3 regions of the Vibrio sp. D173a genome follow, and region 3 is predicted to be linked to each of the others. Evidence: predicted binding sites of a transcription regulator. Region 3 holds the regulator's gene; each other region holds the start of a gene.
The links. The regulator PurR, encoded in region 3, represses purine synthesis genes. The targets are predictions, from matches to a motif close to TNANGNAAACGTTTNCNTNA.

Region 1 (5,343 bases), on a different contig from region 3:
GCCGCTGCGCCACCAACTGTTAGAAAACTTGGGCGTGACGGTACACAGCGTTGATAGCGAGATGATGAATGAGTTCAATCATGCGATGTCGATTGATTTGATGTCGGAAGAGATGACGCAAGAGCTCGGCTCTCCAACGGAAGTGCGTTTGCTGCTTGGCAGTGAAAGCTACATTCTGTGGATGCGTATCGATCAGTTGCCGAACTCCATCATCCGTATTCCGCTCTCTGAGCTGCAAGAAGAAGATTTTGCGCCGCTGTTTCGCAATAGCTTAATCATGGCGCTGCTTATCATTGCTGGTGGTTGGCTGTTTATCCGTTTGCAAAATCGACCTTTGATTGCGCTGGAGAAAGCCGCTAAAGGAGTAGGTCGAGGTGAAATTCCGCCACCATTGCCAGAGAAGGGTGCTTCAGAAATCCGCTCTGTAACTCGCGCATTTAACCAGATGTCGAAAGGCATTCAAGAACTGGAAGAAGATCGTGCACTACTGATGGCAGGCATCAGCCACGACTTACGTACGCCATTGACGCGTATTCGTCTTGCGACAGAAATGATGTCGCCAGAAGACAGTTACCTAGCCGAGGGCATCATCAGTGATACCGAAGAGTGTAACGAGATCATCAGCCAATTTATGGACTACCTCAAACCAGTAAACAAAGAGTCGTTTGAGCAAGTAGACATCAATACCATCACCAGCGATGTAGCAACGTCGGAAGGGGGTTATGAAGTCGAAATTGAAACTGACCTCAACCCAACGATGCCAACCGCAAAAGGCAGCCCGATCGCTATCAAACGTGCGGTGAGTAACCTTGTGGTCAATGCTCTGCGTTATGGCAATGGCTGGGTGAAAATCAGTACGGGCGTCACCGCCGACAAACAGCTGGTATGGGTTTGCGTTGAAGACAATGGTCCAGGCATTGAGCAATCACAAATCGCACGCTTGTTTGAACCTTTTACTCGTGGTGATACTGCTCGTGGCAGTGAAGGGACAGGCTTAGGATTAGCCATTGTGAAGCGTATCGTTAGCCAGCATTCTGGCTCGGTTGTGGTACGTAACCGCAGTGAAGGTGGGTTAAGTGCGCAAATCAGCTTCCCAACCAAGTAAGCTTTCTTTGACCAATTGATTCCAATAAAAAAGCCCAACCAAAGTTTGGTTGGGCTTTTCGATCATCCTAGTGCAAGGTTAGGACTCTTTTACCTCTTGAGCAACCAGCTCGTCTTCCTCTTCCAGTTTCTCTGGAAGCAATAGGTTCAATACGATAGCGGTGATGCCGCCTGCCGCCACGCCTGTTGAGAAAATACTCTTAATAAACTCAGGCATGAATTGCAGAATTTCAGGTTTTTGTGCAATGCCTAAACCCATCGAGAACGACAGCGCCATAATTAGGATTGCGCGGCGATCGAGGTCGACACGGGAGATGATGCGTACACCCGCAGCGGCAATGGTACCGAACATCACGATAGTCGCGCCGCCCAGCACTGGCTCAGGAATCAGCTGAACAAAGCTTGCCACACCCGGGAACAGACCCAGAATCACCAACATGCCTGAGATGAAGTAACCTACGTAACGGCTTGCTACGCCAGTGAGCATGATGATGCCGTTGTTTTGGCTAAAGGTAGAGTTCGGGAAGCTGTTGAATACTGCTGCAATCGCTGAGTTCAGACCGTCAGCTAATACGCCGCCTTTGATTCGCTTCATGTAAACCGGACCTTTCACTGGCTCACCGGAAACTTCAGACGTTGCGGTAATGTCACCAATTGCTTCTAGCGCTGTGATAAAGAAAATCAGAACCAGTGGAATAAACAGCGACCAATCGAAGCTTAAGCCGTATTGCATTGGGATTGGCAGCGCGATGAGGTCAGTTTCGCCCAGTGTTGAGGTGTCGACCATGCCCATGAAGTACGCCATGACGTAGCCAACCAGCATTGCAATTACAATTGATGCAACACGTAGGTATGGGTTCTTTGAACGGTTAAGGATTACGATCAAGCCAAGTACTGTGCCAGCGAGAGCTAACTTGTCTAGGCTACCGAAAGAGCCATCGCTCATTGCCGCGTAGCCACCACCCATTGATACCAAACCCACTTGAATTAGGGTCAGCCCAATAAGCGTCACGACAATGCCAGATACCAATGGTGTAATGATGCGGCGTGCGTGTTCTAGGACGCGAGATAGCAGGATTTCAGCAAAAGACGCGACCAAGATAGTACCGAAAATCGCTGCCATCATGGTGCTGATGTCCGCGCCGCCGGCTTTAAGAGAAAGACCCGCACCAATGATTGGACCAAGGAAGTTGAAGCTGGTGCCTTGCACTGAAAGCAAGCCTGAGCCGATAGGTCCAAAGGTACGAATTTGAATAAAGGAAGACACGCCAGATGCAAACAGCGACATGCTGATGATGGTGTTGGTTTGGTCAGCAGGCACACCCAAAGACTGACAAATGATCAGAGAAGGGGTGATAACGGCTACGAACATCGCCAATAAGTGCTGAAGTGCAGCAAAAATGGTCTGAGGTAGTGGTGGACGATCGTTTAACTGATAGACCAGTTCCGAAGTTCGGTTTGAAGTTGTCATGTTTGTCTCGCTAGTCGCAATAATTCTTGCTCCAGAGCTCGCTGAATGGGAGTGCTGGGTGGAGTTGACGTTATGACCTGTGATTGCTGTTAATCAGTGTCAACTCAGGTTGGTTTGATGTGACAAAGCGCACACCATAAATTTTGAGCGCGATTATAGAGGGATTTATTCAAAAAGCAAACGTTTGCTTTGGGCTGGAAAGAAAAGGCGATAACGGAATGGTTATCGCCTTTAAGGTTTTACTTTGGAAGATTAGTTTTTCAGGTGCTTATCGAAGAAGCCCAACACATGAGCGTAATATTTAGCTCGGTGTTCATCTTTGTAAAAGCCATGTCCTTCATCGTCTAGTACAAAAGATTCGTATGGGTAGTTGAGCTTGTCGAGTGCTTTAGCCATTGCCTCATAATGTTCAATAGGCGCACGTTGATCTTTTCCCCCATGCACGAGAAGGATAGAAGCTTTCAACTTTTCTGCATTATGAGTTGGAGACATGGCTTTCCAGACTTTAGGGTCGGTTCCCAGTACTTCTTTCAAAAAGCTTAATCCCATGCGGCTATCGGGCACATCACCTTCGGTGAACATCAACTCAAGGTCATAAACACCGGCACTGCCCACGGCGCACTGAAACAACTCAGGTGCAAGGGTGGCTGATTGCAATGCACTGTATCCGCCAAAGCTTCCGCCAGAAATACAGATGCGTTCTTTATCTGCGATGCCTTCTGCGACAATGTGTTTGGTGGCGTCGATGATGTCATATTGAATGTTCGTTCCCCATTTACGATAGCCAGCCTCTTCAAACTGCTTACCGAAACCACCACTGCCACGGAAATTTACTTGCATCACAGCATAGCCATTGTTAGCAAGAAATTGATTCTCCTCGGTAAAACGCCACCAATCTCGTGGACCATGAGGACCGCCATGCGGATTGACGATAAGAGGGAGATTTTTTGCTTCAGTATTTGGTGGCAACGTCAGATAACCAGAGATGGTTTTCCCGTCGCGACTGGTGAACTCAAAAGGCTTCACTTCGGCCATTTTCTCTGGGTCTAACCACTCTCGTGCCGAGAACAGATAACGAATTTCTTTTGGCTCGGTTGTAAATAAGTAGTAATCCCCAGGGTTTCTATCGTTAAAGGCCATAATGACGTAAGCATCACCAGCTTCTGTCTCACTGACTAGGCGAACTTGATGACCAGGTAGAGAAGTTAGGATCTGCTTTAGGTACTCGCTGCGTTTGTTTTTTGGATCAACAAAGGCATAAGTAGGGTAATCACTTTCAAACTCGACGGCGTAAAGTTGCTTTGAGTCTGGATCTAACCAATATTCCTTCGGATCGACGGTATCATCCGAGGCAACTTTTGTACTTTTACCGGTTTTTAAGTTGAGGTGATGGATTGCTCTTGGCTCACCTGACTGACTAATCGCGGCATAAACGGAATCTTGATTCTCTGCAAAGGAGATAGGATAGAACTCTTTGAAATTTTTTAAAGCCGCCAATTTATCGGAGCTTTTCCATTGATCGTTGACGCGATAATAAAGCTCGACTTTGTTATTGCTATTCAAACCTGAAACAAAGCGAACTTCACCATCATGGTCGGTGAGAAACCGACTAAACGGGATGGGTGCTGTCGTTATCTTCGAGCGTCTACCGGTGTATACGTTGACGCGGTACACCTCTCTTGGTGCTTCCAAGTTGAAACTGAATTCACCGAAAGGAAGAGCTGAAACTAAGATATGGCGGTCGTCTTCAGGCAGAATATCTAAGACATCACCGTAAGCTCTCACGATAGAAGATGCTCGGACTAGGCGGCTAGTTTGAGGAGGGTTATAACCAAATATATAAGCGTATTTGTTTCCATCCACATTGGCCGAGACGAGTTCGCCATAGTAGCGAGGAGCAGTAGACCAACTCTTTAAATATTCTTTGGATGCGACAACACGTTCATTGTTGACCCAATAATAATCACCCACTTGCTCGTTACCTGAGAAGCGCAGCACACTGCTCGGTTGCATGGTTTTACTGTCGAGTATAACTAAAGCATCTTTACCATCGATACTGGATTCAAAGGCTAAGTGCTTGCCATCTGGTGATATTTTGGGATTAAAGTAAGCCGAACTTTTGGCAAAAAGCTCAGCCGACTGAAGAATCGCGCTCTGTTTATCTTGCGCTGCTAAGGAGGCGGAGTGTACAGAGCCAACTAATGCTGCTGTTACCGCAAGCAAGGTACGTTTTTTCATGCATCTATCCTTGATGACATTGTGTATTTGTGACGTTTTATATCCGCTTGGAGTATTAACTCTATGTAGAGTTTACTTGCTCTAACTTGTCGTAATTATTGAATAAAGTCGAGTTAGCTTTTATTAAATGAGATATTCATTGGTGCAATGAATGTATGCGAAACCAATCGTTACAGAACGGTGTCTTTAATAAGATTTATTAATGGAGCGAGGGTCGGTGAGAAAAGAAGAGCTTACGCCTTAGAATAAATGTCACGCTCGCCTAACCAACGATCAATAATTGCGGTCGCATTCGTTGGGTAGTTGTCATGAATGTAACGTGCAATGCGTTGAACTTCTGGAATTAAGCGCTGATCTCGCACTAAGTCGGCAATTTTAAAATCTGCCAAGCCAGTTTGTTTGGTGCCAAGAAGCTCACCCGGTCCACGAATCTCTAAGTCTTTCTGTGCGATCACGAAGCCGTCGTTGCTTTCTCGCAATACGCCTAAACGTTTTTGGGCGGTTTTTGATAGTGGTGAGTGATACAGCAA
Region 2 (5,343 bases), on a different contig from region 3:
TACCCATATAATAAAAACAGGGCCATCTGATTACCGATGACCCTATCACTATCTATCTATACAGAAAAGGAGATTCAACGCTTACCACTCTCGTGGCGTTAGGTATCGCTCGTAAAGTTCAGCTTCTGGAGAGCCAATCTGTGGTTCGTAGCTGTATTCCCAACGTGCAAGTGGTGGCATCGACATAAGAATTGACTCTGTACGACCGCCACTTTGCAGACCAAATAGCGTGCCGCGATCGTACACTAGGTTGAACTCAACGTAGCGACCACGACGATAAAGTTGGAATTCACGCTCGCGCTCACCGAACTCGATGTCTTTACGACGAGAAACAATCGGTAGATACGCTTGGCAGTATCCCTCACCAACCGCTTTGATGTAGTCAAAACACTTGTCGAATTCCCAATGGTTTAAGTCATCAAAGAACAGCCCACCAACACCACGAGTTTCATTTCGGTGTGGAAGGAAGAAGTATTTGTCACACCACGCTTTGTGCTCTGGGTAAACTTCGTCACCAAATGGTGCACAAAGCTGTTTTGCTGTGTCGTGCCATGATTGGCAATCTTCTTCAAATGGGTAGAAAGGCGTAAGGTCAAAACCACCACCAAACCACCAGATTGGATCTTCGCCATCTTTCTCTGCAATAAAGAAGCGGACATTGGCGTGTGAAGTCGGTACATAAGGGTTTTTAGGATGAATAACCAAAGAAACACCCATTGCTTCAAAACGACGCCCCGCTAACTCTGGGCGATGTGCCGTCGCTGATGCTGGCATTTCATTACCTTCTACATGAGAGAAGTTCACCCCTCCTTGCTCGAAGATATGACCATCACGCAATACGCGAGTACGGCCACCGCCACCAAGACGCTCTCCTTTTTCACGTTGCCAGGCATCTTCGACAAAGACGGCCTTTCCATCTTCTTGTTCTAATTGCTGACAAATGGAATCCTGAAGGGACATCAAGAACTGCTTTACGGCGTGCTTATCGATTGCTGACATACGTGTAGTACCTATTGATTGCTGACTAGCAGGGTTAGCCCTGTCTTAATATTTGCGAAGTTTTAGCATCACGAATTTCACTCGGCTTGTCACGACCACTAGTTTCACCACGTAAGATCGCCACAAGTCTATCGCCTAACTGCTCTTCAACTTCTTTCGTCGTGATACAAGGAGGCTGACCAGTAAGATTCGCGCTGGTAGAGGTTAGCGGCTTTCCGAACGCATTACACATCTTTTGTACTAAAGGATGATCCGTCACACGCACTGCGATTGAATCAAATTGTCCCGATACCCAGTGAGAAACTTTGTCACTTGCAGGCATAATCCACGTGTATGGCCCAGGCCAAGTTGCATGGACTTTATCTAATTGCTCTTGAGTCAGCTGAGATTCATCAATATAAGGCAGAAGCTGCTCATAGCTCGCAGCAATAAGGATTAAACCTTTCTCTACTGGACGCTGTTTTAGCTCTAGCAGTTTTTGAATCGCTTCCGGGTTATCTGGGTCACATCCAACACCAAACACCCCCTCTGTTGGGTAGGCAATCACTTCACCTGTTTGTAGTGCTTTTAGCACCTGTTCAAAGTTCTCCACCGATACTTCCTGATAATCTTTTCTGTTGTGTTTGTACTAAGTGTACAAATATTCATTCTCAGAGACTAAAGCAATTTGTTTATAAAATGTATCAATAGCATTTACAAACACACGCAAACGTTTGCTTGAGGTAAAAATCCCCGTATAATGCGCACAAATTTATCAGCTCACCTAATTTTGCAGCTTGAAGGAGTTTGAGATGAAAGTCGGTATCATCATGGGTTCTAAATCAGATTGGCCAACCATGAAACTAGCAGCGGACATGCTGGATCAATTTGGCGTGTCTTACGAAACAAAGGTGGTGTCAGCTCACCGTACTCCTCAATTGTTGGCTGATTACGCAAGCAGCGCGAAAGAACGTGGCATTAAAGTCATCATCGCAGGTGCGGGCGGTGCTGCTCACCTACCAGGTATGGCGGCGGCGTTTACTAGCGTTCCGGTACTTGGCGTCCCTGTGCAGTCTCGTGCGCTGAAAGGCATGGACTCACTGCTTTCTATCGTACAGATGCCAAAAGGTATTGCGGTTGGTACATTGGCGATTGGCGAAGCAGGCGCAGCAAACGCTGGCATCCTAGCAGCTCAAATCCTTGGTACACATGATGAAACGATCATGGCAAAAGTCGAAGCGTTCCGTAACGAACAAACGGAAACCGTATTGGCGAACCCAAACCCTGCTGAGGATTAATCAGATGCATGTACTGGTTCTTGGTGCGGGTCAGTTGGCTCGTATGATGTCTCTGGCTGGTGCGCCACTGAATATTCAAATCTCAGCTTACGACGTGGGCAGCGGTAATATCGTTCATCCACTGACTCAGCACGTACTAGGCAGCGGCTTAGAGAATGCAATTGAACAAGTCGACGTCATTACTGCTGAGTTCGAGCATATCCCACATGATGTGCTCGATGTTTGCGAGGCGAGCGGCAAGTTCCTACCAAGTACGCAAGCCATCAAAGCAGGTGGGGATCGCCGCATTGAAAAGGCATTACTTGATGCTGCTGGCGTGCGTAACGCGAAATACTACGTCATCGAAACTCGCGAAGACTTTGACCGCGCAATTGAACATGTTGGAATGCCAATGGTTCTGAAAAGTGCCTTAGGTGGTTACGATGGTAAAGGCCAGTGGCGCTTAAAAGAAGCTTCTCAAGTCGAAAACATTTGGACAGAGATGGCAGAGTGCATCGCGGCAACACCAACTCAAGCGATTGTTGCTGAGGAATTTGTCCCTTTTAACCGCGAAGTTTCACTGGTTGGTGCTCGCGGTAAAGATGGCAGCGTTGAAGTGTACCCTCTGGCAGAGAACGTCCATACCAATGGTGTATTGAGCCTTTCTACTGCGATTGATGCGCCAGAGTTGCAAGAGCAAGCAAAACAGATGTTCACAGCTGTTGCCAACAACTTGAATTACGTTGGCGTGTTAGCTTTGGAGTTCTTTGACGTTGACGGCACTTTGCTGGTTAACGAAATCGCACCACGCGTACACAACTCTGGCCACTGGACTCAACAGGGCGCAGAAACTTGTCAGTTTGAGAACCACCTACGCGCCGTGTGTGGCATGCCTTTGGGTAGCACGAAACTGGTTCGTGAAACCTCGATGATTAATATTCTTGGTGAAGACACACTACCAGAAGCATTGCTAGCGATGAATGGTTGTCACATTCATTGGTACGGCAAAGAAAAACGTGCGGGTCGCAAGATGGGCCACATCAACGTATGTGGTGACTACACAGGCGAACTTAATCGCAAACTTTGTGCATTAGCAGAAGTTCTGGATGAACAGGCTTTCCCTGCTGTACATGAATTTGGCAAGCATAGAAAAGCATCGGAATAAATAACAAAAGGGTCGCATGATGCGACCCTTTTTAATTCGTACTGAAGATTATTGCGATTGAGTATGCTGGCACTTACGACTCGCGCATTGCAGTTTAACCCCACTGGCAAGTTTCTTTTCTACCAACAAGGTAAATCCACATTCCTCACAGCGGCCTCTTACAGGTGGCAAGTTCACCGCAAATTTGCACTTCGGATAGTTATCACACGCGTAGAATGTTTTACCAAATCGGGTCTTACGCTCAACCAAATACCCTTTACCACATTCAGGGCAAGCATGTTGCTCTTTTGCCTGCTGCTGTGGTTCAGGTTGGTTAATCGACTCAATATGATGGCATGCTGGGTAATGGCTACAACCAACGAACATGCCGTAGCGCCCTTGGCGGAGTACCAACTCGTTGCCACACTCAGGACAAGGCACACCCAACTCTTTCACGATGTGACCATCATTGCTGTGTAGCGGCTTAATGTAATCGCAACTTGGGTATTGGTTACAACCCAGAAAGGGGCCGTGCTTACCGTGCTTAAGCGAAACTTCCCCACCGCATTTAGGGCAAGGTTCGCGCTCAAGCTCATGCTCGTGTGCCGAGAAAAGGTTGTGATCGATTTTACTACTCATACTCACCGCTCAAGCGAAGATATTAATGAAGAATACCTTGTTCCTTGGTGTACAGCAGCTCTTCCATCAGCGTGTAGGCGTTTTCGTTGCCCGGAACATTAAACAGCACCATAAGGATGATCCATTTAAGGTCCTCAAGCTCAAATTCATTGGTTTCAAGCCCCATCACACGGTCGATGACCATCTCACGCGTTTCTGTGGTCAGAACATTGATTTGTTCTAAGAACAACAAGAAACCACGACATTCGAGGTCTAGTCTCTGCATCTCAGATGCGGTATAGATACGTGTCGATGCCGATGCAATGCAGGTTGAAATGGCTGAATGTTCATCGCTTTGTTGCAATGCCGCCAGCTCTTCTAACCAGACAAGGGCTTTGTAGATGTCTTTTTGCTGGAAGCCTGCACGAAGCAATTCATCTTCCAACTCGTCTTGTTCGACCTGTAACTCTGCATCGCTATGGATGTAGGTTTCGAATAGATACATAAGTATATCCATCATCATAGCTAGCCCCTCCCCTTTCGAATATAGCCACCGGATACTGCAACAACATGCCCTGAAAGCTCAAGCTCTAAGAGCTGCATCATGACTTCTTGGACAGGTATATTGGTCCTGCTTGCAAGAATATCAACTGGTGTAGCCTCATTTCCTACGTTAGCTAACAGCTGAGGAAATGGCAATTCTTCTTCATCAATTGGCGCAGAAAATAAATCTAAGCTCTGATTAATAGACCAGTCGAGCAAAGACTGTATTTCATTCAGCACCTCTTGAGTATTTTGTACGAGACATGCCCCGTTCTGAATCAATTGATTACCGCCACTTGCGTTGGGTGCATTAATCGAAGCTGGCAGAGCGAAAACTTCTCGACCTTGTTCTAAAGCATAACGCGCCGTAATCAAGGAGCCACTTTTTTCAGCCGCTTCCACCACCAAAACACCCAGTGACAAACCACTGATGATTCGATTACGACGTGGAAAGTTTTCTGCACGAGGCTTAGCATCTGGACGAAACTCTGAAACAAGCGCTCCATTTTCAGCCACTCGCTGTGCCAAGCCGCGGTGTCTTGCTGGGTACACTTGTTCTAATCCCGAGCCCAGCACTGCGATGGTTTTACCTCCAGCTAACAGCGCACCATCATGAGCATGGCCATCAATACCCAATGCTAAGCCACTAGTGACGATCAGATCGTGTTGCACCAAGTCAGATGCAAAAGTTCTTGCGTGTTGTAGCCCATCCACACTGGCATTACGGCTGCCAACCATAGCTATTTGAGGTTGAGACAAACAGCTCGCCTCTCCTTTTACAAA
Region 3 (5,343 bases):
CAGGAGCAAAAAAATGCAAGAAGTGAAAGCTTTTAACGAAAAACGCGCCGAGATCTATTGGTGGTTTTCTAGCCTGTTCGCAAAAGAGCTGACAGAAAACGAATTGGAAACCTACCACAGTGTTGAAATTCGAAGCTTTTTAGTCGGCCTTGGTGAAAATGAATCACTGAAACCAGCCGTTGATACCCTTGTTGATGCACTCAACCGCCTACAAGATCGTGAAGACGCTCAGCTAGAATTAGCTGCAGACTTCTGCGAACTTTTCCTTAAAACAGAAAAACACGGCGCACTGCCTTACGCCTCTATGTATATCGGTAAATCTGGCCTGCTAAATGATAAACCAGCAGAAGAGATGGAAAAGCTGATGGCTGATTTTGGCGTGCAGGTAGACGAAAACCTTAAAGAACCAGCCGACCATTTAGCGGTAGAGCTGGATTTCTTAGGCAACATGATCATTCGCTCAAACGAACTAGAGCAAGAAAAGCATATGGAAGAAGCGTTCGAGAAACAGAACGAATTCATCCAGCAGCACCTTATGACTTGGTTGCCTCAGTTTGCTGCTAAATGTAAGCAATTCGATGAATTTGGCTTCTATGTTAGCGTTGCGCAACTATTAATTGCATTCTGTAAACTGGACAGCACCTACCTTCTTGGTGAATAATTGCCGCCTATTTTAGGGAGCCTGCTATTTAGGCTCCCTATTTTATTCGTTTATTTTTAATCTGGCTCATAGAAACCCAACAAATTTAGCCGTTAAAATGTGACCTCAAAGGCACAAAACAACCGCTGAAAATATTGCCAGCCTGCCCACATCAGTCTAAAATGTGAGCGCAAACGATTAAATATGATTTATATGTAAACCGCTGAAATATAGCGGTTTTTGTGTTTTCTTAACATGATTGCTGACCTATTTCTCATTTATGTAAGACAGGAATAGGCGTTTCAGCAACAAATGTTGCTACAAACCTTTTTATACCGATTTCGGAACAACCGCTGCCAAATATCTCAGCAATGCCCTTTCTGCAGTTGCTCGGTTTGCGCAAGACCCTAAGCATATGGTTGTCTTCACTACGGTATTCAGTAGCTCGATACAGGACATCATTTATGGCCACTATTAAAGACGTTGCTCGCTTAGCCGGCGTTTCTACCACAACAGTTTCGCACGTAATTAACAAAACTCGCTTTGTTGCAGAGACCACTCAAGAAAAAGTAATGAAAGCAGTGGATGAGCTCAATTACGCGCCAAGTGCTGTTGCTCGTAGTTTGAAATGCAACTCTACTCGTACTATCGGTATGTTAGTTACTCAATCAACCAACCTATTCTTCTCTGAAGTGATCGATGGTGTTGAAAGCTACTGTTACCGTCAAGGTTACACACTAATCTTATGTAACACTGGTGGTATCTACGAGAAACAACGTGACTACATCCGCATGCTTGCAGAGAAACGCGTAGACGGCATCCTAGTAATGTGTTCTGACCTTACGGAAGAGCTAAAAGAGATGCTTGATCGCCATTCAGACATTCCTAAAGTGGTAATGGACTGGGGCCCAGAAAGCTCACAAGCAGATAAGATCATTGATAACTCAGAAGAAGGCGGTTACATCGCGACGAAATACCTGATCGACAACGGTCATACTGACATCGCATGTTTGAGCGGCCACTTTGAAAAGGCGGCGTGCCAAGAGCGTATCGCAGGCTACCGTCGTGCAATGGCTGAAGCAAATCTTGCAGTAAACGAAGATTGGGTTCTTGAAGGTAACTTCGAGTGTGATACAGCAGTACTTGCTGCAGACAACATCACTGCAATGGAAAAACGCCCAACTGCTGTATTCTGCTTTAACGACACAATGGCGTTAGGTTTGATGAGCCGTCTACAACAAAACGGCATCAAAGTACCAGATGACATATCCGTTATCGGCTACGACAACATTGAGCTTGCAGAGTACTTCTCACCGCCGCTAACGACGATCCACCAACCGAAACGTCGTGTGGGTAAAAACGCGTTTGAAATTCTACTAGAGCGCATCAAAGACAAAGAGCACGAAAAGCGTGTGTTTGAGATGCAGCCAGAGATCGTAGTTCGCAATACAGTTAAGAAATTGAACTAATTTCACCTCAGTTTTTATAAAGCGCTCTTCGGGGCGCTTTTTTATTGCGTAAAATAACTTTTTTGAAACATTCGACATCGCTTATACAATCAAAGGCTAAGATAAGTTGCTGTTTTAACTCACTTGTAGCCCATTTCCTACATCAAGCTTTAGTATGACAAGTAGACAGCCCAAAATATGAAACTAAACACATCAAAATAGCACTATCAACTGAACCAAGATCACACTTTGATGTTTGAAACGTGATGTTAATTCAATATACGAAGTATTCTCAAATGGTCACGCACAGGGCAAACCATTCGAAAGGGTGGGACGCAAAGCCTCCGGCCTGAACCATCGAATTAGATGGAAGGTAGCGGGGTTACCGATGGCAAATATGCATTAAGTGAGTTTACCCTTTAATGACATTGTGTCTGCATGCATTTGCTAATCTCTCGGACCTGATTTTTGGTGGCGTAATATTAATTACACCGAGATAACACACCATGGATAAACCGATACTCAAAGACTCAATGAAGCTGTTTGAGGCACTTGGTAATATCAAGTCGCGCTCAATGTTTGGCGGCTTCGGGCTCTTCGCTGATGAAACGATGTTTGCGCTAGTCGTAAACAACCAACTTCACATTCGAGCTGACCGACAAACATCTTCTGACTTCGAGACTCAAGGACTAAAACCGTACGTCTACAAGAAACGTGGTTTCCCAGTTGTTACGAAATACTATGCGATTTCTGATGATCTATGGGATTCAACCGATCGCTTGATTGAAGTTGCAAAGCAATCTCTAGAGACCGCTAAGCAAGAGAAAAAGCAACAAGCGAGCACCAAACCTAACCGATTGAAAGACCTTCCGAATCTTCGCCTAGCAACCGAACGCATGTTGAAGAAAGCAGGCATTGACTCTGTCGAGCAGCTAGAAGAAGAAGGTGCCTTAAACGCTTACAAAGCAATCCAAGATACGCATGCCTCAACGGTAAGCCTTGAGTTGTTGTGGGCGCTAGAGGGCGCAATCAACGGTACACATTGGAGCGTCGTACCTCAGTCTCGCCGAAAAGAATTGATGAGTGCTCTCCCGTAGCGCGTTCATATCAGTATGACATTGAGTAAAAGCCGCAGTTTTCACGCTGCGGTTTTTTTTTGAAATTTTTCTTATTCCATTCTGTCTTATTATTTAAGAAGCCAAACGGAGCAATTGATATGAATAAGAAACTGATTTTAGGACTGATCCTAGTCGCGACCATCCTCTTTCTAGGTGTAAATTTTGGTCAATACCTAACCCTAGAAAATGCAAAAGCACAACAAGAGGCGTTAAATAGCTTTATTGACCAAAACTTCATATACGCCGCCGCGACCTATTTCTTTGCTTATATCGCCATCACTGCGTTTTCGATTCCAGGCGCAGCTGTCGTTACCCTGCTCGGTGCTGCCTTGTTTGGTTTTTGGACTAGCTTATTGTTGGTTTCTTTTGCCAGCACCATCGGCGCTACGATTGCTTTCTTGAGTAGCCGTTACCTATTGAGAGAATGGGTACAAAGTAAGTTTGGGAGTAAACTGAGTGCGATTAACCAAGGCGTTGGAAAAGACGGTGCCTTTTACCTGTTTTCTCTGCGCTTGATTCCCGTCTTTCCGTTTTTCCTTATCAACTTATTGATGGGGTTAACACCGATGACCATTGCGCGTTTTTACTTAACCAGCCAAATCGGTATGCTGCCAGGCACTGCCGTGTACTTAAACGCTGGTACTCAGCTCGCCACCATCGATAGCCTATCAGGTATTGTGTCGCCGACCGTATTAGCGTCATTTGCGTTACTTGGTTTGTTCCCAATCATCGCAAAATGGGTTATGAATAAAGTTCGCCCTGCTCAAGTACAAAACGGAAACGCTTAATGAAAATATACGTCGCCAAGAATCCTGCTGAAGCTCATATCGTTTGCGAGCTTCTAAAAACCGAACAGATAGCTTGTGAAGTAAGAGGCGAGGGAATGTTTGGCTTGAAAGGCGAACTGCCATTTGGCGATGATACAGACCCGTATGTTTGGCTTTTACATCCAGAGCAAGAGTTGAAAGCGTCAGCCATTGTTGAAGATTATCGACAACAAGCGGACCGAACATATCAAGATTGGCAATGCCCACAATGTTCAGAACAAAATGAAGGTCAGTTTGGGGCATGCTGGCAATGTGGATATCAAATAGGGGAGCCATAATGGCTCCCCTACTCTTTGGGTCTGACTGAGAGCTCTATTAAGCCGCTAGACTTTGCTGCTTAATGAACTCGATAGAATGCTGGTTAAAGTCGTCTGGTCTTTCCACATTGCACACGTGTCCACAATCAGGAATTTCGCGCAAGACGCTGAGCTTGTGTACCGCAACCATCTCTTTGACAGGTTTAATGAACATATAATCTCTATCCCCCATCAAGTATAGGGTTGGGATTGGAAGCTCACGATCTTTAAAATATCGCATCAACGGGTTCACGTCCGCAGCCAAAATAAACCAACGTTTGAATTCTTTCTGGCACAGCTTCTTTGCTTCGCGAATAAATAGATGTCGCGATTCACGTTGGTTCTTCTGTGGCATCACAATGTAAGCAAATAACTTATACAGCCACATGTATGGCAGGATATGCTTACCGAGGTTGCCAAGTCTCACTAGGATTTGAGAGCGTGTATTCAAACGTGTCACCGCCCCGCCAAGAACCATAGAGCGTACGCGTTCTGAAGCCAGCTCGGCAAGGTTACGAACAATGATGGTCCCCAGAGACATACCGACAAAGTGCGCGGACTGAATCTTAAGGTGATCTAGGACTTTTAAAATATCTTGGGTGACTGCCGTAAAGGTATAACGGCTTGTCATCAACTCTTTAAGCAGTTGATTGGATTTTCCGTGTCCTCGAAGATCAATCAGCAATAAATTGAAGTGCTGCTTATAAGCCTTGATCTGTTTAAACCATATCGAAGAACTGCCACCAGCACCATGAACGAAAACGACCCACTCCTTACTAGTAGGGTGTAAATAGGTTTTGTGGAATAAAAGTGGCTGAGTCATGTATCAGTATGAAAAACATTCTTTGTGAACAGAAATAAATAAATCCTAACACACTCTATTAGGGCAAGAGTAATAAAGGCACCTAATCCGGTGCCTTTCGTTACACTTTCTAAAAATTTTGCGTCAATTTAACGCAGCTCTATACAATTGCAAATACTCTTCAGCCGCTTTGCGCCAACAAAAGTCTTTTT

Region 1: the regulator PurR is predicted to act here: its motif matches at 2,748-2,767, upstream of KIV40_RS13040 (uracil-xanthine permease family protein).
Region 2: the regulator PurR is predicted to act here: its motif matches at 1,701-1,720, upstream of purE (5-(carboxyamino)imidazole ribonucleotide mutase).

What each region holds. Positions count from the first base shown of each region.
Region 1 covers NZ_JAHGAH010000115.1:26,058-31,400, forward strand. The annotation lists gene envZ (two-component system sensor histidine kinase EnvZ) at 1-1,105, shown strand, start outside; gene KIV40_RS13040 (uracil-xanthine permease family protein) at 1,184-2,575, opposite strand; gene KIV40_RS13045 (S9 family peptidase) at 2,828-4,813, opposite strand; gene recG (ATP-dependent DNA helicase RecG) at 5,047-5,343, opposite strand, start outside.
Region 2 covers NZ_JAHGAH010000099.1:2,420-7,762, forward strand. The annotation lists gene hemF (oxygen-dependent coproporphyrinogen oxidase) at 82-999, opposite strand; gene KIV40_RS11185 (L-threonylcarbamoyladenylate synthase) at 1,034-1,591, opposite strand; gene purE (5-(carboxyamino)imidazole ribonucleotide mutase) at 1,791-2,276, shown strand; gene KIV40_RS11195 (5-(carboxyamino)imidazole ribonucleotide synthase) at 2,281-3,420, shown strand; gene KIV40_RS11200 (type I DNA topoisomerase) at 3,469-4,038, opposite strand; gene KIV40_RS11205 (DUF494 family protein) at 4,061-4,540, opposite strand; gene dprA (DNA-processing protein DprA) at 4,543-5,343, opposite strand, start outside.
Region 3 covers NZ_JAHGAH010000118.1:58,421-63,763, reverse strand. The annotation lists gene torD (molecular chaperone TorD) at 14-661, shown strand; gene purR (HTH-type transcriptional repressor PurR) at 1,105-2,109, shown strand; cyclic di-GMP riboswitch class I at 2,389-2,478, shown strand; gene KIV40_RS13395 (TfoX/Sxy family DNA transformation protein) at 2,595-3,185, shown strand; gene KIV40_RS13390 (TVP38/TMEM64 family protein) at 3,305-3,994, shown strand; gene KIV40_RS13385 (putative signal transducing protein) at 3,994-4,311, shown strand; gene KIV40_RS13380 (alpha/beta fold hydrolase) at 4,349-5,152, opposite strand; gene glgA (glycogen synthase GlgA) at 5,276-5,343, opposite strand, start outside.